Regions from separate parts of the Catenulispora subtropica genome, predicted to be linked through region 1. Evidence: riboswitches for the same ligand, from Rfam matches in the RefSeq annotation. Region 1 holds a riboswitch; each other region holds the start of a gene.
The links. Region 1 has a riboswitch for cobalamin ahead of cobN (cobaltochelatase subunit CobN). Riboswitches for the same ligand answer to the same signal wherever they lie in the genome.
Positions count from the first base shown of each region.

Region 2: linked by a shared signal. The riboswitch ahead of ABD466_RS12090 (ribonucleoside-diphosphate reductase subunit alpha) and the one ahead of cobN (cobaltochelatase subunit CobN) in region 1 are both predicted to bind cobalamin.
Region 3: linked by a shared signal. The riboswitch ahead of ABD466_RS06250 (ABC transporter substrate-binding protein) and the one ahead of cobN (cobaltochelatase subunit CobN) in region 1 are both predicted to bind cobalamin.

Region 1 is NZ_BAAAQM010000020.1:115,638-125,858, reverse strand. Features, by position in the region: gene ABD466_RS19085 (MFS transporter) at 1-1,142, shown strand, start outside; gene ABD466_RS19080 (hypothetical protein) at 1,151-1,603, opposite strand; gene ABD466_RS19075 (TetR/AcrR family transcriptional regulator) at 1,719-2,363, opposite strand; gene ABD466_RS19070 (beta-glucosidase family protein) at 2,478-4,952, shown strand; gene ABD466_RS19065 (alpha/beta fold hydrolase) at 5,111-5,245, shown strand; gene ABD466_RS19060 (DUF4265 domain-containing protein) at 5,272-5,772, shown strand; gene ABD466_RS19055 (hypothetical protein) at 5,795-5,995, opposite strand; gene ABD466_RS19050 (COG4280 domain-containing protein) at 5,983-6,723, opposite strand; gene ABD466_RS19045 (cobalamin biosynthesis protein) at 6,833-7,777, shown strand; cobalamin riboswitch at 7,776-7,914, shown strand; gene cobN (cobaltochelatase subunit CobN) at 7,959-10,221, shown strand, end outside.
Region 2 is NZ_BAAAQM010000011.1:60,277-70,497, reverse strand. Features, by position in the region: gene ABD466_RS12125 (FecCD family ABC transporter permease) at 1-505, shown strand, start outside; gene ABD466_RS12120 (FecCD family ABC transporter permease) at 502-1,578, shown strand; gene ABD466_RS12115 (ABC transporter ATP-binding protein) at 1,580-2,407, shown strand; gene ABD466_RS12110 (ABC transporter substrate-binding protein) at 2,404-3,414, shown strand; gene ABD466_RS12105 (SGNH/GDSL hydrolase family protein) at 3,489-4,148, opposite strand; gene ABD466_RS12100 (quinone oxidoreductase family protein) at 4,207-5,190, shown strand; gene ABD466_RS12095 (PPOX class F420-dependent oxidoreductase) at 5,329-5,718, shown strand; cobalamin riboswitch at 5,791-6,045, shown strand; gene ABD466_RS12090 (ribonucleoside-diphosphate reductase subunit alpha) at 6,173-8,560, shown strand; gene ABD466_RS12085 (ribonucleotide-diphosphate reductase subunit beta) at 8,573-9,586, shown strand; gene ABD466_RS12080 (helical backbone metal receptor) at 9,602-10,221, shown strand, end outside.
Region 3 is NZ_BAAAQM010000005.1:27,852-38,072, reverse strand. Features, by position in the region: gene ABD466_RS06270 (metal-dependent hydrolase) at 1-270, shown strand, start outside; gene ABD466_RS06265 (alpha/beta fold hydrolase) at 275-1,174, opposite strand; gene ABD466_RS06260 (GNAT family N-acetyltransferase) at 1,297-2,547, shown strand; gene ABD466_RS06255 (enoyl-CoA hydratase/isomerase family protein) at 2,592-3,422, shown strand; cobalamin riboswitch at 3,543-3,677, shown strand; gene ABD466_RS06250 (ABC transporter substrate-binding protein) at 3,792-4,772, shown strand; gene ABD466_RS06245 (FecCD family ABC transporter permease) at 4,981-5,988, shown strand; gene ABD466_RS06240 (ABC transporter ATP-binding protein) at 5,985-6,782, shown strand; gene ABD466_RS06235 (ABC transporter substrate-binding protein) at 6,779-8,113, opposite strand; gene ABD466_RS06230 (hypothetical protein) at 8,146-8,481, opposite strand; gene ABD466_RS06225 (SigE family RNA polymerase sigma factor) at 8,517-9,011, opposite strand; gene ABD466_RS06220 (hypothetical protein) at 9,142-9,984, opposite strand; gene ABD466_RS06215 (long-chain fatty acid--CoA ligase) at 10,168-10,221, opposite strand, start outside.

The DNA of each region.
Region 1 (10,221 bases):
CGGCGATGGTCGCCATCGCGCTGCCGTTGTTGTTGGTGCGCGAATACGGTGTCTCGTTCGCGGTCGGCCTCACGTTCGCGATCGGAGTGCTCCCGCGCATCGTGGCCGCGCCGCTGCTCGGCAACCTGCTCATCCGGTACGACCCGCGCCGGATCGCGATCGTCGGCGCCCTGGGTTCGGCGCCGCTGACGGCGCTGATCCCGGTGACCGACCGGATGTGGCAGTTCCAGCTCCTCAACCTCGCCGTCAACATCTTCGGCGCGGTCGCCGAACCGTCGCGCCTGGCGCTGCGCGCGGCGACGATCGAGGCCGGGGAGGAGTTCCGGGGCAACGGCCTGTTCATCGCCGCGGAGCGGGTGCCGCGGGTGCTCGGGCCGGGCCTGGTCGGCATACTGACCGGGCTCGGGGTCGGGCCGGACTGGTCGTTCTCGTTCCCCACCGCGTTCGCGGTCGCGGCGGCGCTGCTCGTGCTGCGTGTGCCGGCCGCGAAGCGTCCCGACCGGGCCGATGCGGAGCGCCGGGGTTTCCTGGCGACGACCGTCGGCAACCTGCGGCTGCTGGTCACCACGGCTTCCGGCGACCGTTTCGTCGCGGCCCTGACACTCACCGCGTTCCCGTATGTCGCGGCGTCGAGCATCGCCCGCATCATGCTCCTGACGATGGCGCAGACGCGGTTCGCCGGGCATCCCGGACTCTTCGGCTGGCTGCTCGGCGCGATCTCGCTGGGCGCCGTGCTCGGCGCGCTCCTGAGCGGACGCGTCAGCCGGATCGACTACGGCACCCTCTACATCGCCGGCAACCTGATCGAGGCCGCCGTCTGGCTCGGGCTGACCACGGTCCACAACCCGTACGTCGCGCTCGTCGCCGTCTTCCTGACCGGGATCCTCGAAGCGGCGCCGACCGTGGTGTTCTTCGCCGAAGTCCAGCGGCGGCTGCGTCCGGAGCTGCTCGGCTACTTCTACGCGGCGGTGATGCCGCTGATCGACGCCGCGCTCACCGGCGGCTACCTGCTCGGCGGCGCGCTGATCCACCACGGCGTGACGCTGTCGGGCTGGTGTGTGGCGGTGCTGATCGCGGTGCCGGTGCTGGCGACGGTCCGCTGGTATCGCGTGCCGCCGCCGGCTCTGTCAGCCTCCATATAACAGGGTTTTCATAAGGGGCGCGCTCCGGTCCGTTCCGACAGCACCGAGAGCAGCGCGCCGGCCGGCGTCCACCCGTCGGGGGCCGTCCCCGGCGGCACCACCCAGTGCAGCCATCCCCGCCACGGCAGCAGCGGCGGCAAGGTGGCGGTCGACCCCGGCCCCCCGACGCGGACGCCGAGCGCGCCTCCTGATCGACTGGCCCATTCGCACAGCGCGGCGCTGTCCGGGTCCGGATCCGGCGTCGGCGCCACCAGGAACCCCACCCGCATCACCGACCGCCGCGAGTCGGCGACGACGGGTCCGAGCCGCACTCTCCGCGCGCGCAGCGCCGCCAGCGCCGCGTGCCCGACGGCCGCCGGCATGCTCACCAAGTCGAAGGACTGTCCCACCGCCACCGTCAGTGGTTGGGCGGGGTCGGTGTAGAGCCCCCGTAATTCGCCCCGGCCGTTCTCGGATCCCATCGTCGCCTCCCCTTGTGCGAGGCCGCGGTACGGCGGCCCCTTCACTCATAGAGACCGGGTTCCGCGCGATCGATGACGCGGGTTCGTGGACTGATCTGAAGAACGGGTGGGTGGCTCAGGAACCGGCGCGGATCCCCGCGATCAAGGCCTCGATGTGCCGGCGGAAGACCGCGGCCATGTCCACAGCCTCGGGATCCACCAGCCACTGCTGCTGCAGCCCGTCCATCAGGGCCACGAGTTCGATGGCGATGGTCTCGGGGTCCGCGTCGGCGCGGAACTCGCCGCGGGTCACGCCGTCGCGGACGGCGTCGGCCAGCACCACCCGGATGCGCCGGTAGCGGTTGCGGGCCCAGGTGTGCGCCGGATGATCGGCGGTGACGCTCTCCGCCGACAGCACGGTGAACAGCTGCACCAGGCCCGGGACCCGCTGGTTGTGGTCCACCAGGTCGGCCAGGGCGTACAGGGCCGCGGACCCGGACAGGAGGGAGCCGTCCTCGGAGTGGAAGCGCGCCGAGTCCATCTCGTCCCGGAGGTCGAGCGTGGCGGCGAGCAGTTCCTCCTTGGTGTGGAAGTGATGCAGCAGTCCGGGCTGGGACAGCTCCGCACGCTCGGCGATGCGGGCCAGGGAGGCGCCCCGGTAGCCGTTCTCGGCGAACTCCTCCATGGCGATGTGCAGGATCCGGGTCCGGCGGGCGCGGCCCACGGCGTAGCCGCCACCGCGGCGGGTGCGGCCGGTGCCGGCTTGATCCCCTCGTGTCACGGCACCACTGTAGCGAGTGTCAAGATCACGCCGGAATAACAAACCTACCGACCACTCGGTAATTCGGATAGCCTCCGTCTCGGAGCCGCCGACCGGTGCGAAGGAGTACGTGCCATGGATGAGAACAAGCTGGCCGACCTCGTCGGACGCCTGACGCTGGACCAGAAGATCGCGCTGCTGACGGGCGAGGACTTCTGGTCGCTGCGCGCCGAGCCGGAGATCGGCCTGCGCAAGATGCTGCTGTCCGACGGCCCGGCCGGCGTGCGCGGCACGGCCTGGGACGAGCGCGACACCTCGCTGCTGTTCCCGAACCCCACCGCCCTGGCCGCCACCTGGGACCCCGGCCAGGCCCGCCGGGCCGGCGCGCTGATGGGCGCGCAGGCCCGCGACAAGGGCGTGGCCTGGCACCTGGCGCCGAACGTCAACCTGCACCGCAGCCCGCTCGGCGGCCGGCACTTCGAGTGCTATTCGGAGGACCCGCTGCTGTCCGCGCAGGTCGCCGTCGGTTTCGTCGAGGGCGTGCAGAGCGCGGGGGTCGCGTCCACCGTCAAGCACTACATCGGCAACGAGTCCGAGACCGACCGCATGACCTACGACGCCGAGATCGACGAGGGTGTGCTGCGGGAGGTCTACCTGCCGCCGTTCGAGGCCGCGGTGCGGGCCGGCGCCTGGTCGGTCATGGCGGCCTACAACTCCGTGGACGGCGTCAGCATGACCGACAACGAGCCGCTGCTCACCGGCCTGCTGAAGGACGACCTCGGCTTCGACGGCGTCGTGGTCTCCGACTGGTTCGCCACCCGCTCCACCGCCGTGTCCGCCAACGCCGGACTCGACGTCGTCATGCCCGGGCCGCAGGGCCCGTGGGGCGAGGCGCTGGCCGAGGCGGTGCGCAAGGGCGAGGTGCCACAGGCCGCGATCGACGACAAGGTGCTGCGGATCCTGCGGCTCGCCGCCCGCACCGGGTTCCTGGAGGGCGCCGGCGAAGCCGAGGCCGAACACGGCGAGCCCCCGGCCCCGGCCGGAACGCCCGACGACGCCGAGGCCCAGATCCGCGACATCGCGGCGCGCGCCATGGTCGTGCTGCGCAACGAACCGGTCGGCGCCGGACCCCTGCTGCCGCTGGATTCCGGCACCGTGTCCCGCGTCGCGGTCATCGGGCCGAACGCCGCGCTGCTCACCGCGCAGGGCGGCGGCTCGGCGCACGTGAACCCGGCCCACGTCGTCAGCCCGCTGGCCGGCCTGACTGCAGCCTTCGGACCAGGCGTCGCCGTCGAGTACGCCGAGGGCGTCCACACCCAGCGGCTGCTCGCGCCGATCACGCCCGACACGGCTACGGACCCTGATACCGGAGAGCCGGGCCTGCGCGTCGACTTCCTCGACGCCGCCGGGGACGTCCTGGGCAGCGAACTGCGGCGGGCTTCGCGGTTCGTGTTCATGGGCGGACTGCCGAGGGGGACGTCCGGGATCCGCGTCCGGGCCGACGTCGCCGTCGGGGAGAGCGGCCCGCACCGGTTCTCCGTGTCCGGCGTCGGCAGGTTCCAGCTGACGGTCGGCGACCGGCCGGCCGTCGACGTCGAGCTCGCCCCGAGCGAGGGCGGCGACATCGTCGAAGCTCTGGTCAAGCCGCCGGAGCACCGCGTCGACGTGGACCTCGAAGCCGGGACGGTCCGCGCGGAGGTGGTGGCCTCCGTCGACCCGGACCTGCCGATCGCGATGTTCGGGCTGAACCACGGCGCGCCCGGTCCCGGCGCCGACGAGCTGTTCGCCGCGGCCGTCGAGGCGGCGCGCGCCGCCGACGTGGCGATCGTCGTCGTCGGCACGACCGACGAGGTGGAGAGCGAGGGCTTCGACCGCACCGGCCTGAAGCTGCCCGGGCGCCAGGACGACCTGGTGGCGGCCGTGGCCGCCGCGAACCCGCGCACCGTGGTCGTGGTGAACGCCGGCGCGCCGGTGGAGATGCCGTGGCGCGAGCAGGTGCCGGCGCTGCTGTGGGCGTGGTTCCCCGGCCAGGAGGGCGGTGACGCCGTCGCGGACGCCCTGACCGGCGCGGTGGAGCCCGGCGGCCGGCTGCCCACGACGTTCCCGAAGGCCGAAGCGGACGTGCCGGTGCTGTCCACACGGCCGGTCGACGGCAAGATCCGGTACAGCGAGGGCTCGATGTTCGGCTACCGCGGCTACGAGAAGGCGGGGACGGTGCCGGCGTTCCCGTTCGGCCACGGTCTCGGCTACACCACCTGGTCCTACGAGGACATCACGGCCGCGGTCACCGCGGGCGGCGACGTCGAGGTGCTCGTACGGGTCCGCAACACCGGCTCGCGCATCGGGCGCGAGGTGGTGCAGATCTATCTGACCGGCGAGGGCGACGCGGGGGCCGACCCCCGGCGTCTGGTCGGCTTCGGCGCGACCCTCGCCGCGCCGGGCGAGATCGCGACCGTCCCGGTCACGATCCCGGCCCGGGCGCTGGCCCGCTGGGACGAGGAGGAGAAGGGCTGGCGGGTGCACGGGGGCCCGCGGGACCTGATCGCGTCCCGGTCGGCGGCGGACCCACGGATCCGCACGCGGGTCGAGGTGGCGGACGCCCAGGGCTGAGACCCCCCGGGGTGCTGCGGCCCGGAGTCCCGGCCCGCCGCCGAACGGCGGTGGCGCCGGCTGCGTGAGGGAGCCGGCGCCACCGCCACCCTTCCCGCTCCCCGATTTTAACAAGGTTCTGACAAACGTTCTGGACGAACGACTTCATCCCGGTGGACGTGCAGCGGGAATACTCCGAGCGGCTCGGCGTGCGGTTCGTGCTCATGACCGGTGCCGGGCACACGCCGAACGAGGAGAGACCGGAGGAGCTGACCGCGGTGCTGGTGCCGTTCTGGGAACAGAATCAGCGTTGATCCCGATCTGATGAGATGCTGGCGGTGTGGCTGGCAGGAATATGGCGAGCGTTCCGCACGTCGAGCGGTTGAAGGTCGACTTCGCGTTGGAGCAGGACGCGTCCGGGTGGCCGCCCGCCGGTTCGGAGCGGGTCTGGGCGGTGCGCGTCGGCACCGACCGGGCCCGGCTGGACAACGTCCCGTTCTTCGTCCGGGGCTACGCGGTCGACGACGTGGTGCGCTTCGAGACCGACGAAGACGGCGTCCACTGGGTCCGGGAAGCGGTCCGCTACTCGGCGAACTGCACGATCCGGGTCATCCCGGCCAGGGACGGGCCCGAGGACGAGAGCGGTCGGGCGGTGCTGGAGGCCCTCGCTCCGTTCGGAGTCACGGGCGAGGGCATAGCCCAGTTGGGCATGGTCGCGCTGAACGTGCCGGAGCACGCTGACGTCCCCGCGGTGAAGCGTTTCCTCATCGAGGGCGAGGGCGACGGGCGCTGGCAGTACGAAGAAGGCTGCGTCACCGACGCGTGGCGTTCCGCCGCGTGACCGGCCACTGAGGCTTACGGGGCTATTTCCGGCGGACGGCCCGAGCCAGCGTCGCGGCCAGTGCCAGCGTGACGACGACCGGCAACAGCCACCAGCACGCGGTGGTGCGGGTGCTGAGGACGGCGGTGCCGGCCAGGGCGGCGATGATCAGGACGGCGACCATCGGATCGTCGCCGACGATGAACTCGTACCAGAAGGCTGCGAAGGCTTTCAGCCGGCCCATACCGCGCGCCTCCTGCGCAGGACCCAGACCGCGGTGGCGGCGACGGCCAGCACATAGGCGACGATGACGGGGAGGGCGGCGTCACCGCCGGGCCACTCCGCGCCGGCGCCCGCCGCGCCCCAGAAGATGCCGAAGCCGGTGAGCATCACACCGACCGCGAACTTCATGGTGTTCTCCGGGACGCGGGCCAGCGGGGCCTTCAGCACGACGCCCGCCGCCGCGACGGTGAGGACGGCGGCGACCGCGGCCAGCGCGGCGAGCGCGACACCGTGCTGATTGGCGCCGAAGGTGAGGGCGATGAACGCGACCTCCAGGCCCTCCAGGACGACACCCTTGAAGGACAAGGTGAAGGCGTACCAGTCGTCGACGAACGGCTTCTTGCTGCTGGTCACCCGCGCGGCGGCGGCGACCTGGCGGCGGTAGGCCGCGGCCTCGTCGCGCAGGTCCTTGTCACCGGACGCGCGCAGGATCGCTTTGCGCAGCCACTGGAGCCCGAAGGTCAGCAGCAGCCCGCCGACCACCAGCCGCAGCGTCTTGAGCGGCAGCACCGTCAACGCCGGCCCGAGGGCCGCGACCACGGCCCCGAGCAGGAGCAGCCCGGCCGCGACGCCCTGCAGCGCCGGGCGCCAGCCGCGCGTGACGCCGGCGGCGAGCACGATGGTGAGAGCCTCCACGGCCTCGACCGCGCAGGCCAGGTAGACGGACAGCAGCAGGAGAGCTGTTCCCACGGGGTTAATGTAACCGGTCCGGCCACGGAAGCCGTCACGGCACGGCGGTGAGGAGCGGCCGGTCGCTCCCTGAGGACGGGCCATGGCGCGGCGTCGATAGGTTGTGCGCATGCGATCTTCTTCCCGGGCCGTGGGGCTCGCGCTCGGCTTCGCGGCGGACTGGTATTTCGCGGACCCGCGGCGAGGGCATCCGGTGGCCGGGTTCGGCCGGGTGGCCGCCGGGCTGCGGAAGGTGATGTACGCGGACTCGCGGGTCGCGGGTGCCGCCTACGCGGGCACTCTGGTGGCGGGGGCCGCGGCGTTGGGCGTCGCGGGGGAGCGGTTCGGGCGGCGCCCGTGGGCCGGGACGGCGCTGACCGCCGCAGCGACGTGGACCGTACTCGGCGGGACGTCGCTGCGGCGCGAGGCGGCGCTGATCGGCGGATCGCTGACCGAGGGCGACCTCGCGGCGGCCCGGGAACGGCTGCCGCACCTGTGCGGCCGCGACCCGCGGGGCCTGGACGCCGACCAGATCGCGCGCGCGGTCGTCGAATCGGTCGCCGAGAACACCTCCGACGCGGTCGTGGCCCCGCTGTTCTGGGGCGCGGTCGCGGGGATCCCGGGGCTGCTGGCGTACCGGGCGTCGAACACGCTCGACGCGATGGTCGGCTACCGCGACGCGCGGTACCGGAACTTCGGCTGGGCCGCGGCCCGGCTCGACGACGTGCTGAACTACCTGCCGGCCCGGTTCACCGGCGCCGTCACGGTCGCGGCGGCTCCGATCGTCGGCGGCAGCCCCATCCAGGCCCTCAGGGCGCTGCGACGCGACGGCGCCCGCCACCCCAGCCCGAACGCCGGACGCTGCGAGGCGTCGGCCGCCGGCGCGCTCGGCGTCCGCCTGGGCGGCACCAACACCTACGGCGACGTCGTCGAACACCGGCCGGTACTGGGCTCGGGGCGCGCGCCGAGGGTCGCCGACATCCGGCGGGCGTCGGTGCTGTCGGCGACCGTCGGCGGCGCGGCCGCCGTCGCGGCGGTGCGGCTCGCCAAGGGACTCGGCCGATTCAGGGGCTAGCCCCGATCCGCCGATCTGGCACACTGTCCCCCGGACGACGAAGTCAGGAAGCCCGTGCGAATCGGGCGCTGTCCCGCAACTGTGAGCGGTCCTCCTCAAGGCCGCGAGTCAGGAACTGCCTGTCGTCCGTCACCATCGGCCCGAGGCGGAGCGCGGACTCCGCGAGAGGAAGTGCCGCCGCATGCCCGCGCGCGTTCTGCTGCTGTCCACCGCTGACACCGAGCTTCTGGCCGCCCACGCGTCCGGCGCCCCCTATCGCACGGCGAATCCCGCCCGGCTGGATGCCGACAGCCTCGCGCCGCTCCTCGGCGACGCGGACGTCGCGGTCCTGCGGCTGCTCGGCGGCCACCGCCTGTGGCAGTGGCTGGTCGACGCGGTCGCGGCCAGCGGGGTTCCGGCCGTCGTCCTCGGCGGCGAGGCGGTGCCGGACGCCGAACTGATGGCGTTGTCGACCGTGCCCGGCGGCGTCGCGGCCGACGCGCTGAACTACCTCACCGCCGGCGGTCCCGCGAACCTGGCGCAGCTGGCGAACTTCCTCACCGACACGGTGCTCGGCGGCGGCGAAGGATTCGACGCGCCCACGGCGATGCCCGAGTTCGGGGTGCACGGCGAGCGGGCGAGCCGGGACGGCCGCCCAACCGTCGGCATCGTCTTCTACCGCGCGCACGAGCTCTCCGGCAACACAGGATTCGTCGACACCCTCGCCGACGCCCTCGAAGCCCGCGGCGCCAACGCCCTGCCGGTCTACTGCGGCTCGCTGCGGGGTCTGTCCGACGCCGCGGGCCAAGGCCTCGTCGAGCTGCTCGGCCGCTGCGACGCGCTGGTCGTCACCGTCCTGGCCGGCGGCGGGGCCACCGCGGCCGACGCCGGCGCCGGCGGTGACGAGGACGCCTGGGACGTGGGAGCGCTGGCCGCCCTCGACATCCCGGTGATCCAAGGGCTCTGTCTCACCTCCTCCCGCGAGGCGTGGCGGGACTCCGACGCCGCGCTCACCCCGATGGACGCGGCGATGCAGGTCGCGATCCCGGAGTTCGACGGCCGCCTGATCGCCGTCCCCTTCTCGTTCAAGGAGAAGGGCGAGGCGGACATCCCCGTCTACGTCGCCGACGAGGAGCGCGCCCGGCGGCTCGCGGGCATCGCCTTCCGCCATGCCGCACTCCGCTCGATCCCCAACAGCGACAAGAAACTCGCCCTGGTCCTGTCCTCCTACCCGACCAAGCATTCCCGCATCGGCAACGCCGTCGGCCTGGACACTCCTGCCTCCGCCGTCCGCCTGCTCACCGCCCTGCGCGCGGCCGGCTACACCGTCGGCGACTTCCCCGAGGACGGCGACGAGCTCATCCACCGCCTCATCGCCGCGGGCGGCCACGACGTCGAGTGGCTCACCGAGGACCAGCTGGCGGCCGCCCCCGCCCGCGTCCCGCTCGGCGATTACGAGTCCTGGTTCGCGGGCTTGCCCGCCGAACTGCGCGAGGGCATCCGCCGGCACTGGGGTGAGCCGCCCGGCTCGCTCTACGTCGACGGGGACGACATCGTGCTCGCCTCGCTCCAGTTCGGGAACGTGCTGCTGATGATCCAGCCGCCGCGCGGCTTCGGCGAGAACCCCATCGCCATCTACCACGACCCCGACCTGCCGCCGAGCCACCACTACCTGGCCGCCTACCGCTGGCTGGAGAACGCGTTCGGCGCGGACGCCGTCGTGCACCTCGGCAAGCACGGCACGCTGGAGTGGCTGCCCGGCAAGGGCCTCGGCCTGTCCGCGTCGTGCGCCCCGGACGCGGTCCTGGGCGAGCTGCCGCTGGTCTACCCGTTCATCGTCAACGACCCCGGCGAGGGCACGCAGGCCAAGCGCCGCGGCCACGCCACCATCGTCGACCACCTGATGCCGCCGATGGCGCGCGCCGACACCTACGGCGAGCTGGCCAAGCTGGAGCAGCTGCTCGACGAGTACGCCGCCGTGTCCGCGCTGGACCCGGACAAGGCCCCGGCGGTGCGGGCGCAGATCTGGACCCTGATCCGCGCCGCGCAGCTGCACCACGACCTCGCGGCGTTCCTGCACGGCGACGTCGAGCGCCAGCCGGCCGACGACGACTTCGACGAGTTCGTGCTGCACCTGGACGGCTACCTGTGCGAGATCAAGGACGTGCAGATCCGCGACGGGCTGCACATCCTCGGCCGGGCGCCGGAAGGCGGGGAACTGGTCGCCGACGTGTTGGCGGTGCTGCGGGCGAAGCAGGTCTTCGGCGGGGTGAGCGGCGCGGTGCCGGGACTGCGGCAGGCGCTCGCGGCGTTCGTCGGCCTGGACGAGCAGGTCCTGCTGGCCGAGCCCGGCGCGCCGGTGAAGAGCCCTGAGTCGCTGAGCGAGCTGGCCGGGCCGCAGGCGCCCGCACGGACCGCTTCGGACGCGGTCGACATGCTGGAGACGCTGGCGCGGCGGCTCGTCG
Region 2 (10,221 bases), on a different contig from region 1:
GACCACCGCGCTGATGCTCGCCAGCCAGCGGACGCTCGACGAAGCGCGGTTCTGGCTCGCCGGATCGATCGGCGGCCGGGACGTCGCCGTGCTGGAACGCGTCCTCCCCTTCATCGTGACCGGCATGGTGCTGGCCGCGGTGGTCGCGCCGTCGCTGAACGCGTTGGCGTTGGGCGACGAGGCGGCCCACGCGCTGGGTGTACCGGTCGCCCGGATCCGGCAGCTCGGCGGGGCGTCCGTGGTACTGCTGGCCGCGGGGTCGGTGGCGGTGGCCGGGCCCGTGCCGTTCATCGGGCTCGCCGCACCGCACCTGGTCCGGCCGGCGGTGGGCACCGATCACCGACGGCTCATCCCCGCGTGCCTGATCGTCGGCGCGACGCTGCTCCTGGCCGCCGACGTACTGGGACGCCTGATAGCCCGGCCCTCGGAACTGGAGACGGGGATCGTGACGGCGTTCCTCGGCGCCCCGCTGCTGGCGGTGCTGGCCCGCAGGAGCGCCCGGTGACGAGCGCTCTGGTCGCGGCCCGGCGGCGGACGCTGGCCCTGTGCGGAGGCTGCGCCGCCCTGCTGGTGACGCTCGTCGGCATCGCGCTGAGCACGGGCCGGATGCCCATACCGTTCCTGGACGCGCTCCGTGCCCTGTTCGGCTTCGGCGATCCCGGGACCGTGCTGGTCGTCCAGCAGTTCCGCGCGCCGCGGGTGTTCGCCGCCCTGCTGGCCGGCGCCGCGCTGGCGGTCGCGGGCTCGATGACGCAGCGCCTGCTGCGGAACCCGCTCGCCTCGCCGGACGTCATCGGCGTCACCGGCGGCGCCTCCTGCGGGGCGGTCCTGGTGCTGGCGGCCGGCGATGTGCCGGCCGCGCTGACGCCGGCCGCCGCGGCGGCCGGCGGACTGGCCGTGGCGGCGCTGCTCGGCGCGTCGGCCTGGCGCTCGCGGGCGGCCGTGACGCGGCTGGTGCTGGTCGGCGTGGCGATCCAGCAGGGCCTGGCCGCCGTCGTGAACCTGATGATCGTCCGCTTCCCGCAGGAGCTGGCGAGCCAGGCGCTGCAGTGGACGTCCGGGTCGCTCTACGGACGCACCTGGACCGAAGTATGGGTCGCGGGCGGGGCGATCGCCGCGGTGGGATCCGTCAGCGTGCTGATGAACCGCCGGGTGGCGGTGCTCGACCTCGGCGACGAGTCGGCCGGCGGCCTCGGGCTCGACCCGCGGCGGACGCGGCTCGGACTGCTGCTGCTCGCGGTGGTGCTGGCGTCGCTGGCGGCGGCGCTGAGCGGGCCGATCGGCTTCGTGGCGCTGCTCGTGCCGCACCTGGTGCGCCGCCTCGCCGGGCCGCCGACGCCCGCCACCCTCGCCCTCACCGCGCTGACCGGAGCGGCGCTGCTGCTCGGCGCGGACTACATCGCCCTGAACCTGCTGCCGATCCACGGTCTGCCGGCCGGAGCGGTCACCGCGACGCTCGGCGCCCCTTGGCTGCTGTGGCTGTCCCTGCCCCACCGGCCCCCGGTCCCGGCTCGGCTACGCCGGGCCTTCGGACCGAGGTCGCGTAAGGGCCCGGGCATTCGGAACGAAGGAAGCTGACATGACCGCCCGCCTCGCCGCCCACGGCCTCGCCCTGCGCTATGCCGACCGCCTGGTCGTGCGCGACCTGGATCTGGAGATCCCGGCCGACGCCGTCACGGCGATCGTGGGGCCCAACGCCTGCGGCAAGTCGACGCTGCTGCGCGGTCTGGCCCGTCTGCTGGCTCCGGCCGCCGGGAGCGTGACGCTCGACGGCGCCGACATCCACCGGGTTCCCGCCAGAACGCTGGCCCGGTCGCTCGGCCTGCTGCCGCAACAGCCGGTCACACCGGAGGCGATCACCGTCGAGGCGCTGGTACGACTCGGGCGGCATCCGCACCAACGGGTGTTCAGTCCGTGGTCAAGAGCGGATCAGGAGGCTGTCGAGCGGGCACTGGAGCGGACCGGGGTCGGCGCGCTGCGCGACCGGCCGGTCGACCAGCTGTCCGGCGGGCAGCGGCAACGCGCCTGGATCGCACTGGCGCTGGCCCAGGACACCGAGCTGCTGCTGCTCGACGAGCCGACCACGTTCCTGGACCTGCGGCATCAGCTCGACGTGCTGGACCTGGTGGCCGACCTGCGCGCCGACGCCGGCCGCACCGTCGTCATGGTGGTGCACGACCTGGGCCAGGCCGCCCGCTACGCCGACCACCTCGTGGTGCTCCACGACGGTGCGCTGGCCGCCGCCGGGCCTCCGGCCGAGGTGCTCACCGCGGACCTCGTCGAGCGCGTGTTCGGCGTGCCGTGCCGTGTGGTCCCGGATCCGGAGACCGGCACACCGCTGGTCGTGCCCCTGGCGCGTCAGACCTCTGTATCCCTGCCAGCACCCGACCGACCGAGGAACCCATGATCAAGCACCGCCTGTCCGCCCTTCTGATCGCCGCGTCCCTGAGCACCGCGCTCGTCGCCGGGTGCGGCAGCAGCAGTTCCGGCACGACGCAGAACGCCGGCTCCGACACGTCTTCCGCCTCCCCCGCCTCCGACGCCCCGGCCGCCGCGTTCCCCCGCAGCGTCAAGCACGCGATGGGCACCGCCGAGATCAAGTCCCAGCCCAAACGGGTCGTGGTGCTGGACAGCGGGGAACTCGACGACGTCACCCTGCTCGGCATCACGCCGGTCGGCGCCGTCTCCCCGCACCTGAAGAGCGAAGGCGGCTTCCCGGCCTACCTGAAGAGCGAGATCGGCGGCACCGTCGACGTCGGCCCGATGACCGAGCCGAACCTGGAGCTCATCACCTCCCTGAAGCCGGATCTGATCCTGACCTCCAAGGTCCGGCACGAGAAGATCTACTCCAAGCTCAACGCCATCGCCCCGACGGTGATGGCCGAGACCACCGGCTTCCCATGGAAGGCGAACCTGGAGCTCTACGCACAGGCCCTCGGCAAGGAGAGCGAGGCCAAGGCCGCCGTGACGCGGTACGAGGCCCGGGCCGCGAAGCTCGGCGAAGCGATCAAGGCGAAGAACGGCGGCAAGCTGCCGACGGTGTCGGTGGTGCGGTTCGTCGCGGGACCGACCCGGCTGTATCAGAAGTCTTCGTTCAGCGGTGTCGTCCTGCGGGACGTGGGCCTGCCGCGGCCGGCGGCCGAGGACGTGGACCAGCTGATGCTGGAGGTCAGCCCCGAGCAGATCGGCAAGGCGGACGCCGACATCGTGTTCGTCACCACCTCCGACGACCCCTCGAAGACCAAGGAGACCGAGGTGCAGGGGACCGCGGTGTGGAAGGACCTGCCGGCGGTGAAGGAGAACCGGGTGTTCACCGTGCCGGACGAGACGTGGATGTCCGGGATCGGGGTGCAGGCCGCGGAGCAGATGCTGGGTGACATCGCGAAGGCGGCCGGGGTCGAGCTGCCGAAGTAGAGCCCAGATGTGGAGCGGGGGCGGTTTCTCGGTCAGCCGCTGATGTGGGTGTGGGCGGTACCCGCACCCACATTTCAGAGTTCGATAGCCGACAGAAACACGTCAGCAATCAGCGCGTGCCCCGCGAGGTTCGGATGGATCCGGTCATGCGACCAGTCCTCAGACCGCGTGCACCGCATCGCGTGATCGAAGACCCGCTGCGTCGCTATGTGCACCGCGTCGAACTCCTCAGCCAGACCCGCGACTGCGGCCGCGTAACGATCGCTGGTCGCGCGCTGTGGCTCCTCGCGGTCCGGCTCGATCACGTACGGGTCGGCGAGGATCAGGCGGCAGCCGGTCTCCTCGACGGCACGGCGCAGCAGTCCGCGCAGCGTCTCGACGAACTCGTCGAGCGGGACGGCGTTCTGCGGGTGGCCGTCGAACGCGCGCCAGACGTCGTTGATCCCGATCATCACCGACAGCCAGTCCGGACGCGGCGCCAACGCGTCGGTGTCCCACCGCTGGGCGAGGTGGCGCACGGTGTTCCCGCTGTTGCCGCGGTTGGTCCAGGTCAGCCGGACTTCCGGATGCCGGGCCGTCGTGAACGCCCGCAGCAGGCTGACATAGCCGTTCCCGTAGGGGGCGTTCTCCTCCCGGCGCCCGCAGTCCGTGATGCTGTCGCCGATGAGCAGGATGTGCTGACCGTCCTTGAACAACACGCGGGCCGCCTTCCGGAGTGCTGCGGGTATGGGCATCCGATCATGCCGGTATTTTCGTTCGGGCAGCAATCGGATCAAGGGAGGGGCACCCGTCATGAAGGCCGTCCAGTTCAGCGAGCCCGGCGGTACCGAGCACATCGCAGAGGTCGATGTTCCGACGCCGGAGCCCGCGCCGGGGCAGATCGCGATCGCGGTCCGCTACGCGGGCCTGAACTTCGTGGACGTCCTCGCCCGCCGCGGTGTGCCCGGCTACGCGACCGGCTGGCCGTATGTGCCGGGCATGGAAGTCGGCGGCGAGGTGGCGGCGGTCGGCGAGGGCGTCGACGGGTTCGCGGTCGGTGACGCGGTGGTGGCGTTCACGGTCGACGGCGGTGGTCTGGCCGAGACCGTGGTGGCCGAGGCCGGCCTGGCCGCGCGGGTGCCGGACGGGCTGGCCCTGGAGCGGGCCACCATCGTGCCGCTCACGTGGGCCACGGCCGTCGGGCTCGCCGACGCCGCTCATGTGTCCTCGAAGGACCGGGTCCTGGTCACCGGCGCCGGGGGCGGGGTCGGCGACGCGCTGGCGGCCGTGCTGAGCCTGCGCACTCCGCGTTGCGTCGTCGGCGGCACGAGCGCGAACTCCGCGGGCAGGCTGGCGGCGGTCTACCGTCCGGCGGTGCGGGACGCGGAGTTCGGCGCGGCGGCCCGCAAGGCCAACGACGACGAACTCTTCGACGTCGTGCTGGAGTCCATCGGCGGCGACGTGGCGTCGGCCTCGCTCGGGCTGCTCGCGCCGGGGGGCCGCTACGTCAGCTACGGCGCCGCGGCCGGTCAGCCCGACCCGGCCGCCCCGGCGCCGGCGGACCTGCGGCGCAACAACTGGACCACCGCCGGCTTCAGCATCATCAACCGGGCCCGCGCCGACGCGCGCGCCGTCGGGGCGCTCATCGCGGCGGTGTTCGCGCTCGCCGAGGCGGGCTCGGGATGGGAGCTCCCGGCGCCGCGGGTGGTCGCGTGGGACGAGGCGATCGACGCGCACATCGCGCAGGCCGAGAACCGCAGCCCGGGCAAGACCGTCGTCGCCGTCCGGGGTTCCTGAGCCGCTCCGAGGCCCGCCCGTCCACGGGAGAACCGGAACCGGGTCGTGGATGGGCGGACCTCGCACGATCAGGGATCGTGATCGCTGCGTGTCGGATCGCGACTTGCGGGGTCGCACCGGGCCGGATGGAGTGGAGCCATGTCTGTGATCCCCGAGTCGCACGCCGACCTGCTCGAGCGCCCCGTCTTCTGTCACCTGGCGACCATCCGCGCGGACGGGAACCCGCACGTGAACCCGATGTGGTTCCTGTGGGACGGCGAGTTCCTGTCGTTCACCACCTCGACCAAGCGTGCGAAGTACAAGGAGCTCAGCGAGCGCCCGAACGCCGCGGTGTCGATCAACGACCCGGACGCGCCGTACCGGTACCTGGAGTTGCGCGGCACCGTGGAACGGATCGAACCGGACACCGAGGGTGCCTTCTTCGCGGTGCTGGCGGACCGTTACTCGCTGCCGATGGACGGCCCCGTGGGCGACGCTCCGTACCGGGTGCGGATCTACCTGCGGCCGACGCACGCGACGTTCCAGTAGCAGCTCTCAGCACGCCCCGGTAGCCCTCTGACATACAGCATGTTGATTGTGAATTAGAGCCCGCCACAAGATATGGTGTCCGACGCAGCTGGTTCGGCCGTCCGCTCGCAGCACGGGCGGCGGCCGAGGCAAGAGGGAACCCGGTGCGAGTCCGGGACTGCCCCGCAGCGGTGAGTGGGAACGACCGCCGTCGTGCACACTGGGCCGGCGGCGCCTTCGGGCGCCGGCGCCGGCCTGGGAAGTGACGGCCAGTAGGTTCCGGGTCCGGGAGTCTCCGGTCCCCGGACGCCCGCGAGTCCGAAGACCTGCCAGCGGTGCCGCGCCCGGACATGGGGTGCGGCCGGTCCGAGGCCGCGCGGGACGGCTGACGGCGAAGGGCGCCGCGCTGCCGCGCGCCTTCTCGTCTCCTCGCGCACGGTCCGGATCGGGACCTACGACTGGCGAGGAGAGGGTTGTGACGGTCACGCAGGTCGGGATCGATGTCGATGCCGGCACGGGGTCGGGCGGGGCGGAGCCGGCGACGCCGCCTCCGGCGGGGACGGCGACGGTCTCCGAGCGGTCCCTGGAAGCGGCCGTCACGCGCTGGGCCGCCGGCCTCCCCGACGTCGACCCGGGCCGCGTCGCCCGCAAGACCTTCGCCGGCCTGCCCGCCGGCGCCGGCCCGGCCCAGGCCGCCGAGCTGGCCGTGCAGTGCGCGGCCGAGCTGATCGGCGAGGAGCCGCAGTACTCGAAGCTGGCGGCGCGGCTGCTGGCGGCGGTGATCGCGGACGAGGCCGCGGGGCAGGGCGCGGTGGCGTTCAGCGCGGCGATCGCCGTCGGGCATCGGGAGGGCCTGATCGGCGATCTCACCGCCGCCTTCGTCGCCGCGGAGGCCGAGCGGTTCGACGCCGCCATCGACGGGGACGGCGATCTCCGCTTCGAGTACTTCGGGCTGCGTACCGTCTACGACCGCTACCTGCTGCGGCACCCGGTCACCCGCCGGGTCATCGAGACGCCGCAGCACTTCCTGCTGCGGGTGGCCGCCGGGCTGTCGGAGCAGGCCGAGGAGGCGATCGGCTTCTACCGGCTGATGTCCTCGCTGGCCTACCTGCCCAGCTCCCCCACGCTGTTCAACTCGGGCACGCGGCACACCCAGATGTCGTCCTGCTATCTGGTCGACTCCCCGCGCGACGAGCTCGACTCCATCTACGCGCGCTACCACCAGGTGGCACGGCTGTCGAAGTTCGCCGGCGGGATCGGCATCGCCTTCTCGCGCGTGCGGGGGCGCGGCGCGCTGATCCGCAGCACCAACGGCCGCTCGAACGGGATCGTGCCGTTCCTGCGCACGCTGGACTCCTCGGTCGCCGCGGTCAACCAGGGCGGACGCCGCAAGGGCGCGGCGTGCGTCTACCTGGAGCCGTGGCACCCGGACATCGAGGAGTTCCTGCAGCTGCGGGACAACACCGGCGAGGACGCGCGCCGCACCCACAACCTGAACCTGGCGAACTGGATCCCGGACGAGTTCATGCGCCGGGTCGAGGCGGACGCGCTGTGGTCGCTGATGGACCCGGACCAGGTGCCGGAGCTGCCGGACCTGTGGGGCGAGGCGTTCGACGCCGCGTACCGCCGGGCCGAGGCCGAGGGCCGTTACGTCCGGCAGCTCCCGGCGCGCGAGCTCTACGGCAGGATGATGCGGACGCTGGCGCAGACCGGCAACGGGTGGATGACGTTCAAGGACGCCTCGAACCGGCTCTGCAACCAGACCGCGGAGCCGGGCCCCGGCGAGAGCCGGAACACGGTGCACCTGTCGAATCTGTGCACGGAGATCATCGAGGTGTCCTCGGACGCCGAGACCGCGGTGTGCAACCTGGGGTCGGTCAACCTGGCGGCGCACCTGACCGCGGACCGGTCGGCCGTGGACTGGGACCGGCTGCGGGACACGGTCCGCACGGCGGTGGTGTTCCTGGACCGCGTCATCGACATCAACTACTACCCGAGCGAGCAGACCGCGGCGTCGAACCCGCGGTGGCGGCCGGTCGGGCTGGGGCTGATGGGGCTGCAGGACGTGTTCTTCGCGCTGCGGCTGCCGTTCGACGACCCGCGGGCGCGCAAGCTTTCGACGCGGATCGCCGAGGAGATCTACCTGACGGCGCTGGAGACGTCGGCCGGGCTGGCCGAGCGGTTCGGCGCGCACCCGGCGTTCGACCGGACCCGGGCCGCCGGGGGCGCGCTGCAGCCGGACCTGTGGGGCTCGGCGACGTCCCCGGCGCTGGCCGCCCGGTGGAGCGCTCTGCGTTCCCGCGTGGCCGCGACCGGCCTGCGCAACTCGCTGCTGGTGGCGATCGCGCCGACCGCCACGATCGCCTCGATCGCGGGCTGCTACGAGTGCATCGAGCCGCAGGTGTCGAACCTGTTCAAGCGCGAGACGCTGTCCGGGGAGTTCCTGCAGATCAACAGCGCGCTGGTGAGCGAGCTGAAGGCGCTGGGGCTGTGGACGCCGGCGGTGCGGGACGCGATCAAGCGGGCCGAGGGGTCCGTGCAGGACATCGAGGCGCTGCCGGCGGAGCTGCGGACGCTGTACCGGACGGCGTGGGAGCTGCCGCAGCGGGCGCTGATCGACCTGGCTGCGGCGCGGGGGCCGTTCGTGGACCAGTCGCAGTCGCTGAACCTGTTCCTGGCGGCGCCGACGATCGGGAAGCTGTCGTCGATGTACATGTACGCGTGGAAGGCCGGGCTGAAGTCCACGTACTACCTCCGGTCGCGGCCGGCGACGCGGATCCAGCAGGCGACGGTGACCGTCGCCTCGGAAGAGGCCGTCGCCTGCTCGCTGGAGAACCCCGAAGCCTGCGAAGCCTGCCAGTAAAGGAAGCCTTTGATGCTGCTCGACCCCGGTCTGGACCTGACCTTGCGCCCGATGCGCTACCCGCGTTTCTTCGACCGCTTCCGTGACGCGATCAAGAACACGTGGACCGTGGAGGAGGTGGACCTGCACAGCGACCTCGCCGACCTGGACCGGCTCTCGGCGGCCGAGCGGCACCTGGTGTCGCGGCTGGTCGCCTTCTTCGCCACCGGCGACACGATCGTCGCGAACAACCTCGTGCTGAACCTGTATCAGCACGTGAACAGCCCCGAGGGGCGGTTGTACCTGTCGCGGCAGCTGTTCGAGGAGGCCGTTCATGTGCAGTTCTACCTGAACCTGCTCGACACCTATGTGCCCGACGAGGACGAGCGGGCGGCGGCGTTCGCGGCGGTGGAGAACATCCCGTCCATCCGGCGCAAGGCGGAGTTCTGCTTCCGCTGGATCGACTCGCTGGGTGCTCTGCAGCGGCTGGAGACGCGGGAGGACCGGCGGGCGTTCCTGCTGAACCTGATCTGCTTCGCGGCGTGCATCGAAGGGCTGTTCTTCTACGGCGCCTTCGCCTACGTGTACTTCCTGCGTTCGCGCGGGTTGCTGCACGGGCTCGCGTCCGGGACCAACTGGGTGTTCCGAGACGAGTCGATGCACATGGCGTTCGCGTTCGACGTCGTGGAGACGGTGCGCGCCGAGGAGCCGGACCTGTTCGACGAGGAGATGGCGCGGCAAGTGCGGCAGATGCTCGCCGAGGCGGTGGAGTGCGAGACGCAGTTCGCCGAGGACCTGCTCGGGGGTGGGCTCGGGGGCAGGAGCGGAGTGCCGGGGCTGCCGGTGGCGGACATGCGCGGGTATCTGGAGCACGTCGCCGACCGGCGGCTGGTGCAGCTGGGGCTGGAGCCGCTGTACGGCGCGGCGAACCCGCTGGCGTTCATGGAGCTGCAGGACGTGCAGGAGCTGTCGAACTTCTTCGAGCGGCGGGTCTCGGCGTACCAGGTCGCGGTCGCCGGTAGCGTCTCGTTCGACGACGACTTCTAGAAGGAAGGCCCGGGGATGCCGGTACGGCGCGTGGTGTCGCTGGTGCCGTCGCTGACCGAGGCGATCGCGGCGACGGCGCCGGAGCTGCTGGTCGGTGCGACCGACTGGTGCACGCATCCGGCGGACCTGGCGGTCGAGCGGATCCGCGGGACGAAGAACCCTGACGTCCCGCGGATCGTCGGGCTGCGGCCTGATCTGGTCGTGGCCAACGAGGAGGAGAACCGCGCTGTCGATCTCGACGCTCTCCGGGGCGCCGGGATCACCGTGTGGGTCACGCAGATCAGGACCCTCGACGAGGCCTTCGTCTCGCTCGACAGGATGCTGACCGAGGCGTGCGGCCTGGACCGGCCGGACTGGCTGGACCGGGCCGAAGCCGCGTGGGCCGCCCTCCCGGCACCCGGGACTCCGGTCCCGGCGGTCGTCCCGATCTGGCGCCGTCCGTGGATGGTGCTGGGCCGGGACACGTTCGCCGGGGACGTCCTGGCCCGGCTCGGCGTGCGCAACGTCTACGCCGGCCACGCCGAGCGCTATCCGAAGGTGCCGGTGGAGGAGCTGCGCGCGAGCGGCGCCGAGCTGGTCGTGCTGCCGGACGAGCCGTACGCCTTCACCGCCGCCGACGGGCCCGAGGCGTTCCC
Region 3 (10,221 bases), on a different contig from region 1:
CTGGCCGGCGGCGGCACGGTGCTGATGGACCGGTGGATCGCCAGCGCCCCGTCCTGGCTGCCCTTCGCGATGGGACTCGGGGCGTTGACCCACCTGGCGGGCGACTGCCTGACCGATCACGGGTGCCGGTTGTTCTGGCCGTTCACGTTCCGGACCGGGATACCGATCATCCAGCGGACGGGGAACAGGGTGGAGACTTGGTTCTTGGCCCCGGCCATGGCCATCGGATGTGCGGTGCTGCTCTACGTCAAGACCTCTTCGAAGCCTTAGCGCCTCAGCTCTTCAGCCAGTCCACAAGCTCGTTGGTGAAACGCATCGGCGCCTCCTCATGCGGAAAGTGCCCGATCCCCTCCAACAACCGCCACCGGTAAGCCGCCGTCACATAGCGCCCCGATCCCCGCGCGACATGCGGCAGCAAGGCGCTGTCCAACTCGCCCTGCAGATGCAGCACCGGCACCCGCACCTCCGTCCGCATCCGCTGCGCGTAGCGCATGCCGTCCGGACGGACCAGTGACCGGATGAGCCACCGGTAGTACTCCAACGACGAGTGCGCCGCGCCCGGCACGAGCATCGCCTCGCGGTAGCGCTGAGCGACGTCCAGCTCCGGCCAGCCCGTGGCGCCCCACTCGGCGAGCAGTTGCTCGACCAGCATCGCCGCGTCGCGCGTGAGTGCCTTCTCCGGAGCCCAGGGGCGCTGTGCCGACCACATGAACCGGGCCGCCGCGATCTGCTTCGGGTCGGTCAGCAGGGCCTGGCGCAGGCGGCGGGGATGGGCCGATCCGGTGATGGCGAGCCGGTTCACCGCGGCCGGGCGGAAGACGGCGGCGGTCCAGCCCAGGAAGGCGCCCCAGCCGTGGCCGACCAAGGTGGCGTTGGACTGGCCGAGGGCGCGGATGACGCCGGTGACGTCCATGGTCAGGGTCAGCGGGTCGTAGCCGCGGGGGGTCTTGTCGCTGCCGCCGTAGCCGCGCAGGTCCATCGCGACCGCGCGGAAGCCGGCGTCGGCCACCGCCGGGAGCTGGTGGCGCCAGGACCACCAGAACTCCGGGAAGCCGTGCAGGAACAGGACCAGGGGGCCTTCGCCCATTTCGGCGACGTGGAAGCGGGCGCCGTTGGCCGTGATGTCCCGGTGGGTCCACGGGCCGGGAAGGCGGATCGGATCGGAATCCTGCATGGCATCAGCCTCCCATGCTGCCGCCTTGTGAGGAGCTTGCGTCCGGGCTCGGGGGGCGCGGGAGGGGCGTGCGCGGTGAATATTGGCTCGCATGTGCGGCGATGCGGTGTTAGCCATGGATTATGAGCTCCGATGCCCCTTCCTACCCGGTCCGCCCCTTCACCGACGAGGAGGCGCCCGCCTTCGCCGCGCAGCTGGACTTCGGGTTCCACGAGAACCCGCCGCAGGAGGCCCACGACCTGTGGCAGGGTCTGCTGCCGCGGGAGCGGTCGGTGGCCGCGTTCGACGGCGACGAGCTGGTGAGCACCGGCGGTGACTTCCCGTTCGAACTCACGGTGCCCGGCGGGGTCACGGTGCCGGCCGGCGGCGTGACGATGATCACGGTGAAGGCCACGCACCGGCGGCGCGGCATCCTGACGGCGATGATGCGGCACCAGATGCACGGGTGGCACGAGCGCGGGGACGCGCCGGTCGGCATCCTGCTCGCGTCCGAGCCCGCCATCTACGGACGGTTCGGCTACGCGCTGGGCGTCCAGCACCTGAGCCTCACCGTCCCGCGCGGCGACAACGGGCTGTCGGCGGTGGCCGGCAGTGACAAGTTCCGGATGCGGATGGTGGATCCGCTGGAGGGATACGAGCGCTGCCAGGAGGTCGTCGAGGCCAACCGGCTGGGCCGGCCCGGCATGATGCCGCGGGTCGGCGACGGGTGGCGCGACGCGGCGCTGGCCGACTGGGAGTTCGCGCGGGACGGCGCCGGGCCGCTGCGGTGCGTGCTGGCCGAGGACGCCGACGGGACGACCGTCGGCTTCGCGCGGTACCGGGTCAAGGAGGGCTACAACAACCCGGCGCGGCCGGAGTGCAAGGTGAGGGTCAAGGACGTCTACGGGCGCGACCTCGCTTCCTACGTCGCCATGTGGCGATTCCTGTGCGACCTCGATCTGACGAGCGAGGTCCAGGCCGAGGTGCCGGCCGACGACCCGCTGACGTTCCTGCTCGCCGACTTCCGGCAGGCGGTACCGCGCCTGCAGGACATGCTCTATGTGCGGATCGTGGACGTGGACAGGGCCCTGGCCGCGCGGCGTTACGCCACTGCGGTGGACGTGGTGTTCGAGCTCTCCGACCCGTTCTGCCCGTGGAACACCGGGCGGTGGCGGCTCCGCGGGGACGCCGACGGCGCGGAGTGCTCGCGGACGACGGATCCGGCGGACCTGGTCCTGGGGCCGCGCGAGCTCGGGGCCGCGTACCTCGGCGGGTTCTCGCTCGGGGCGCTGGGCCGGGCCGGGCGGATCGAGGAGCTGCGGGCGGGGGCGCTGGCGCAGGCGTCGCGGGCGTTCGTCAGCGATGTCGCGCCGTTCGTGCCCTTCGGATTCTGATCTGCGCTTTTGGATTCAAATCGCTGTCTCATACTGTGGGCGGCATGACTGAGGCACTGGAGAAGGATTACAACGGAGTACTCCTGCGGCGGCACCCGGCCGAGGGCAACGGCGTGGTCGCGGAGATCGTGCTGAACCGCGCCGAGGCGATGAACGCGATCTCGACCGGGATGGCCGCGGCGATCCGGGACGTGGCGCCGGAACTGGCCGACGACCCGGCGGTGCGCGCGGTGGTGGTCTCGTCGGCCGCGCCGTCGGCCGAGGGGAAGAACCACGCGTTCTGCGTCGGCGTGGACCTGAAGGAACGCAACCAGATGAGCGACGCCGAGCTGGTCGCCACCCGGCCGGCGTTCCGGCGCACCTGGTCCGCCTTCGGCTCGCTGCCGATGCCGGTGATCGCGGCGGTGTCCGGCTACGCGCTCGGCGGCGGCTGCGAACTGGCGCTGGGGTGCGACCTCATCGTCGCCGACGACGGTGCGGTGTTCGGCCTGCCGGAGGTGTCGGTGGGCGTCATCCCCGGCGGCGGTGGAACGCAGACGCTGGTGCGGCGGGTGGGCATGAACCGCGCCGCGGACCTGATCTTCACCGCGCGGCGGATCGACGCCGACGAGGCCGACCGGTTCGGGATGATCGACCGGCGGGTCGCCGGCGCGTCCACCGCGCGGGCGGCGGCGCTGGAGCTGGCGCAGCAGATCGCGAAGAACTCGCCGATCGGCGTGCGCAACGCGAAGCACGCGCTGAAGGTCGGCGCGGATCTGCCGCTGGCGGCCGGACTGGACGTCGAGGACGGGGCGTGGCGCGCGACGGCGTTCTCGGCGGACCGGGCCGAGGGGGTGCGGGCCTTCGTGGAGAAGCGGAAGCCGGTCTGGCCGTAACGGCGGGGTCACGGCCGCCGGGGCTGCGACAGCCTTCGACAGCCCGCGACAGCCCTCGACAGCCCTCGAGTTGTGCAGATCACGGGCCCGCGCCCCGTTCGGGGTTAGTCGCGGGCCCGTGTGCTTGCTAGCGTCTGCGGTGACGGCGGCGTGCCGTCCACAACGTGTGCAGCGAAGCCGGTGGGAATCCGGCGCTGTCCCGCAACTGTGAGCTCCCCCGGGAGCGAGCCAGGTCGCCTCACGCGGTGTGTCAACGTTCGGCCCTCGCGGTTCGGGGCGGTCCGGCTGTGCGCATCACGGTCACCAGGGCCGGCGTGCGTCGCGCGGGGCCGCGGATCAGCCGGAGGAGCTGACCTCGTGCATTCTCGTCTGCACAGTGTGGCGCGGCATGTCGCCGTGGGTGTCATAGCGGGTTCGGCGTTGCTGGCCGCCGGGTGTTCGTCGTCGAAGTCGGCGCCCGCGGCGTCGGGCACGGCCTCGACCTCGACCTCTTCCTCGGCCTCGCCGAGCGCGGCGGCGTTCCCGGCCACCGTCACCGCCAAGAACGGCGCGGTGAAGCTGGCCGCGCAGCCCAAGAAGATCGTGTCCCTGTCCCCGTCGGCGACCGAGGACTTGTTCGCGATCGGGGCGGACAGCCAGGTGGTCGCGGTCGACGACCAGTCGAACTACCCCGCGAGCGCGCCGAAGACCGCGCTGTCCGGCTTCAAGCCGGACGCCGAGGCGATCGCGAAGTACAACCCGGATCTGGTGGTGGTCGCCGCCGACACCTCGAACATCGTCGAGCAGCTGGGCAAGCTGAACGTGCCGGTGCTGTGGTTCGACGCGCCGAACAGCCTGGACGACGCCTACGGCCAGATCACCGCCCTCGGCGCCGCGACCGGCCACGCGGACAAGGCCGCCACCGAAGTCGCCGCCATGAAGCAGAAGATCACCAGCGCGATCGCGGCCACGAAGAAGCCCGCCACGCCGCTGAAGTACTACTACGAGGTCGGCACCCCCGGGAACTACAGCGCCACCTCGAAGACCTTCATCGGCTCGGTCTTCGCCCAGCTGGGCCTGGCCAACGTCGCCGACGCCGCCGACAAGACCGGCGGCGGCTACCCCCAGCTCAGCGACGAGTACCTGGTCACCGCGGCGCCCGACCTGGTCTTCCTGGCCGACACCAAGTGCTGCCAGCAGACCTCCGCGGCGGTCGCCGCCCGCCCCGGCTGGTCCGCCGTCCCGGCGGTGAAGAACGCCGCCAAGGGCACCATCGTCGGCCTCGACGACGACATCGCCTCCCGTTGGGGCCCGCGCCTGGCCGACCTGGTCCAGCAGGTCTCCGACGCGGTGAACAAGGCCCAGGGCTGAGACCCCGGCGATGAGGCGCGGAGGTTCGCCCGGCCCGGCGGTGCCGGGTCCGGGCGAAGGGACGACCGGAGGGACGCTCGCTACGACAGCCGCGGGGGTGGTGTCGGGCGAGATCTCCAGGGAGAGCGGGCCGGCAGCCGATCTGACGGGTGCGATCGACGACGGGGTGGTCCCTGCGCGCAAACTCGCCCGCCCGGCGATCGTGCTCATGGCCGCCACCGCGGCCCTTCTCCTCTCCGTCCTCGTCGCCAGTCTCGGCGGTGCCGCCGGCCTCCCGGTCGGTGGCACCGCCGCCGCGCTGCTCGACAAGCTCCCCTTCGTCCACCTCTCCACCGGCCTCACTCCGGTGCAGCAGGGCGTCCTCGACCAGATCCGGCTGCCCCGCGTCGTCCTCGCGACCTTGGTCGGCGCCCTGCTTGCGCAGGCCGGCGCGGCTTATCAGGGAGTGTTCCGCAACCCGTTGTCCGACTCCGGCACCATCGGTGCCTCCGCCGGCGCGGGGATGGCCGCGACCCTGGTCATCGTCTACGGCGGCGGGCCCGAGCAGACCTTCGGCGGGGTCGGGGCGGTGCCGGTGGCCGCCTTCGTGGGCGGGTTGGCCGGGGTGCTCACCAGCTACGTGCTCGGCACGCTCGTCGGGCGCGGTGGCACCGCCTCGTTGATCCTCGCGGGTGTGGCGGTGAGTTCGTTCGTCGGGTCGGTGCAGGCGTTCGTGATGCAGAGCAGCAGCGCCGACGTGAAGCAGGTGTACTCCTGGTTGTTCGGCAGCTTCACCGCGGCGGACTGGGGGCTGGTGCGGCTCGCGGTGCCGTACGCCGTCATCAGCATCCTCATCGTCACGCTGCACGCCCGCCACCTCGACGTCCTCGCGCTCGGCGACGACGAGGCCGCCACGCTCGGCCTGAACCCGGTGCGCGTGCGGTTGATCGTCCTGGCCGCGGCCTCGCTGGCGACGGCGACCGCGGTGGCGGTCAGCGGCATCATCGGGTTCGTCGGCCTGGTCGTGCCGCACGTCGTCCGCCGCGTGGCCGGGCCGGGACACCGGCTGCTGCTCCCGATGAGCCTGCTCGTCGGCGGGGCGTTCCTGGTGCTGGCCGATCTGCTGGCGCGGACCGCGCTGGCGCCGGCCGAGCTGCCGATCGGGGTCGTCACCTCGTTCGTCGGGGCGCCGTTCTTCATCCTGATCCTGCGGGCGACACGGGGGCGGGACCGGTGAGCGCGGTCAAGGCGGCCGGGGTGCGGGTGGCGTTGGACCGCAAGCCGATCCTGCACGGCGTCGACCTCGCGGTGGCGGCCGGTTCCTGGCACGCCGTCCTCGGGCCCAACGGCGCGGGCAAGTCCACGCTGTTGCGGGCGATCGCGGGGATCCTGCCGTATGCGGGGGAGATCCAGGTCGGCGGCCAGGACGTGGCCCGGCTCGCCGCGAAGCACCGCGCCCGGCTCCTCGCCTACGTCCCCCAGCAGCCGCAGTTGCCCGGCGACATGACCGTCGGAGAGTACGTGCGCCTTGGCCGGACCCCGCACCTGGGTTACCTCGGCGTCGAGAGCAGGGACGATCGCGCCGTCGCCGAGCGCGCACTCCATCGTCTGGACCTGGCCGGGTTCGCCGCCCGGCGGCTCGGCGCCATGTCCGGCGGCGAGCGCCAGCGCGTCGTCCTGGCCCGCGCCCTGGCCCAGCAAGCCGGCATCCTCCTGCTCGACGAGCCCACCACCGCCCTGGACCTCGGCCACCAACAGCAGGTCCTGGATCTCGTCGACGAACTGCGCGCCACCGAGGGCCTGACCGTCGTCAGCACCTTGCACGACCTCAGCCTGGCCGCGCAGTACGCCGACGAACTCACCCTGCTCGTCGGCGGCGAAGCCGTCGCGCGCGGCTCTGCTCGCGAAGTCCTCACCGAGCAGCGCGTCGCCGAGCACTACGGCGCGCGCGTCAGGGTCTTCGACGACGGAGAGGGCAGGCCGGTCGTCCATCTGACGCGGCCGCGACCGAGCCCCGGCGGCCCGAACTAGGGCGAATAAGAGACCTGCGGCACGTCGTAGCAGTTCGTGTCCATGTCGGGCACCCGCGTCACCCAGCCGCCGCGGCCGCCGTTCGCGGAGTCCTGCCACTGTGCGACGTTGAAGCACGCGTGCGTCGTCCCCGTCGGTGCCTTCACGGTGAACGCCGCGGGGGTGATCATCCCGCGCGCGTCATACGGCTGCCCCGAGTTCATGAACTTCTCGACGCACACCCGCGTCACGTTCGCGCCGCACGAGGCCACCGCGTCCGTCAGCCACTGCGCCGACGCCCATCCGTCGATCTCCCACTCCGACAGCCTCCCCTCGCGCTCCGGGAAGTACTTCGCCATCGCGTCGCGGAACGCCTTCACCGCGGGCACCGACGTGTCCTCGTAGTTCCGGTCGGAGGAGTCGGCGTACAACAGGTTCCGGCACTTCGGCGCGTCCTTGTAGGTCGCCGCGACTGTGGCGTCCCAGCTCTGCACCGTCGTCATCTTCGCCACGATCGGCACGCCGGCGGCGTCGATCGCCTTGCACAGCCGCGCGTTCCCGTCGGTGTCGATGGTGTCGAAGACGACGTCGACCCCCTTGTTCTTCATGTCCAGCGCCGCCGAGTCGAAGTCCGCCAGCGCGATGTCCAACTGCTCCGGGACGACCGTGAACCCCTCCGCTCGCAGCGCCTCGGCCTCGTAGGCGGCGTAGCGCGCGGAGTCGGCTTGGTTGTAGGAGACGAGTCCGGCGACATGAGCCTTAAGGGTCACTTTCGCATAGTGCTCCGGTTCGGTGGAGGAGTAGAGCTTGCCCTGCCATCCGATGGTCTTTCCGTCGCGCGGATAGTCGCTGCCGTAGATGGAGTAAAGATGTGGATAGCGATCGTAGGCGTTGCTGATCGGTTCGCCGCCGATATCCGGCACCCCCTTGGCCGATATATAAGCGGCGCCATCATATGCGAACGCTGAGTTACCGGAGAACGCGAATACCTTGTCCTCGTCTATCAACTTGTGCGCACACGAGACGTCGGTGCCGCCGACACCTTGGTCATCGCAGGACACGAAGGTGATCTGGCGGCCGTTCACCCCGCCCGCCGCGTCGAGCGCCTTGAAGAAGGCCTGTGCGCCGTACATCGGGCCGGAGAAGGTGTCCGGGCCGAGGAGGGAGTCGACCGAGTCGATCATCCCGATCTTGATCGAGGTCGCGGTGACGCCGACATCGCCGGCGGCCCCGGAGACCGGGGCCGGCGCGTCGGGAACCGGCGACGAGAACGCGGAATCCGGCAACCGGGTGCCGCACGCCGCACACGTGAGCAGGGCTGCTGCTGTCGCCCAGGTCCCCAGCCGCCGCACCGGCCCTCCTCTCGGACGCCGCCTCGTGCCCCCTACGGTGCGGGCGTGACCAGTCGCCCGCCGCCCTCGCCCGTCATCGGCGGCGCCGCCGGCCCGCCGCTCCCGCCGGGCACCACCATCACGGGCCCGCCCGAGTGTGTCGAGTGGGCCACCGCCGCGATGCCGGCCACCATGCCGAACGCGGCGACGCACAGCGCGCCGGCCGCGATGCCGGTCCGGACCCGCTGCCGGTGCCGGATGCCCTCGCCCAGCGCCTCGACGGCCGCCATCACCTCGTCGACCTCGGGCAGCCCGGGCTCGTCCGCGGCGAAGGCGGTGCCGATCAGGCTGCGCATGGCGTTCTCGCCCGCGGCGTCCACCGCGCTCATCCGTGTCCTCCCTCCGTCGGCTCCGCACCCATCGCTCAGACCGCCTGGTGTAGAGACGAGTCGAGCAGCCCTTTGAGTTTCGCCAAGGCGCGTGCCGTGTCCGACTTCACGGTGTTGGCCTTCATCCCGAGCGCCTCGGCCGTGGCCTCCACGCTCATATCGTCCCAGAACCGCAGCGCCACGACAGCCCGCTGCCGGGGGGAGAGCTGCTTGAGCGCCGCCATCAGGGCCAGCCGGGTCTCGATCTCCGGCTCCTCGGTGCCGGAGTCCGGCAGGTCGGCGGTGGCCACCTCGTGGTTGCGCCGCTTGCGGGACTCGTCGATGTAGGTGCGGACGAGCACCTGCCGCGCGTAGGAGTCGACGGCCTCCACGGCCCGGACCCGCGACCAGGCCACGAACAGTTTGGCCAGCGTCTGCTGGGTCAGGTCCTGCGCCTGGTGCCAGTCGCCGCACAGCAGGTACGCGGTTCGCCGGAGCGCGCCCTGGCGGGCGCTGACGAACTCGCGGAAATCCTCGTTCCCGGACCGCATCCGAAATCAGTGGCCTTCACCTGTCGGCGGCTGGACTGTGGGTGGTGCTGGTGGCTCCGCTCGTTCCGTGGCGCGTCGGACGGGTCCGGTACGCCCTCCCCGCCGGGGCCGGTCGGCCTCGGTCCACGGGTCAGTCGCGGTTCACGACCGCGTTCGTCAGCTGGCCCAGGACCTCCGTGGCGGCGTCGGCCGCCTTGCTGGTGTCCGGGCCGGCCTCCAAGTCGTAGTACCCCGTTTGCGGCTTGGCACCCCCGCGGGTGTACGTGAGCACGACGTAGCGGCCGCGGCGCTGGGCGACGACCGCGACCGAGGTGTTCGTCTTGGTGTCGGCGTAGACGAAGACACCCTGCGAGTCGTCCCAGGACGGGCCGATCTCGCCGATGCCGCCGCCGACGATCGCGGTGCGGTCCGAGGGGCCGCCGCAGCCGACGGTGTTCTGGTCGACCTTGCCCATGCCGGACACCGCGCTGTGCGCAGCGTCCGAGCTCTTATACGCGATGGCGGTGCTGACCACCCAGTGCGTCGGGTTCTGGTCGGTGGGGGCGGACGCGCTCGTGGACGGGGCGGCCGAGGTGCCCTTCTTGCCCGAGGAGGACTTCGCCGCCGAGGCCGGAGAGCTCGGCGCCGCGGGAGCCTGGTCGCCGGTCAACTGGTCGGCCTTGAAGGCCACGGTGACCGGCTGCAGCGCCTGTTCCTTGGTGTCGATGATGCCGGCGGTGCAGGCCTGGGCCTGCTTGATCAGCGCCTTGGCCGGGTCGTAGCCGGTCCAGGGCTGCCACCTCGGGTCGGTGGCGAACGCGGTGTCCAGCTCGGCGCCGGTCAGCTGCAGCGAGTTGAGGATCTGGACGTCGTTCTCGTTGGCGTTCGCGTCGGCCGGCGACTGGCCCGTCGTGGCGGGAGCGGCGCCCCCGCTGGACTTGGAGCTCGAACAGGCCGACGCCGTCAGCACGGCGAAGGTGAGCGCAGCGCCCACGGCTGCCGTCCGCCGCAGTGCCGAAGCGCCCGCCTGCGGGACGGTGGTGTGAGAAGTCCGCCGAGATATCCGCATTGTCCGCGGTCCTCCCCTGCCGAGTACTACCGATCGCTCAAGTCTTCGGCACTCTACACTGCGGACTTTTCGCTGGAAGCCGCGAACGGGGGCTAATACGCCGAGCCGCTACAACACTGTGACCTCAAGGTCTCCTTCGGCATAAGCGCGGCGCACTTCCTT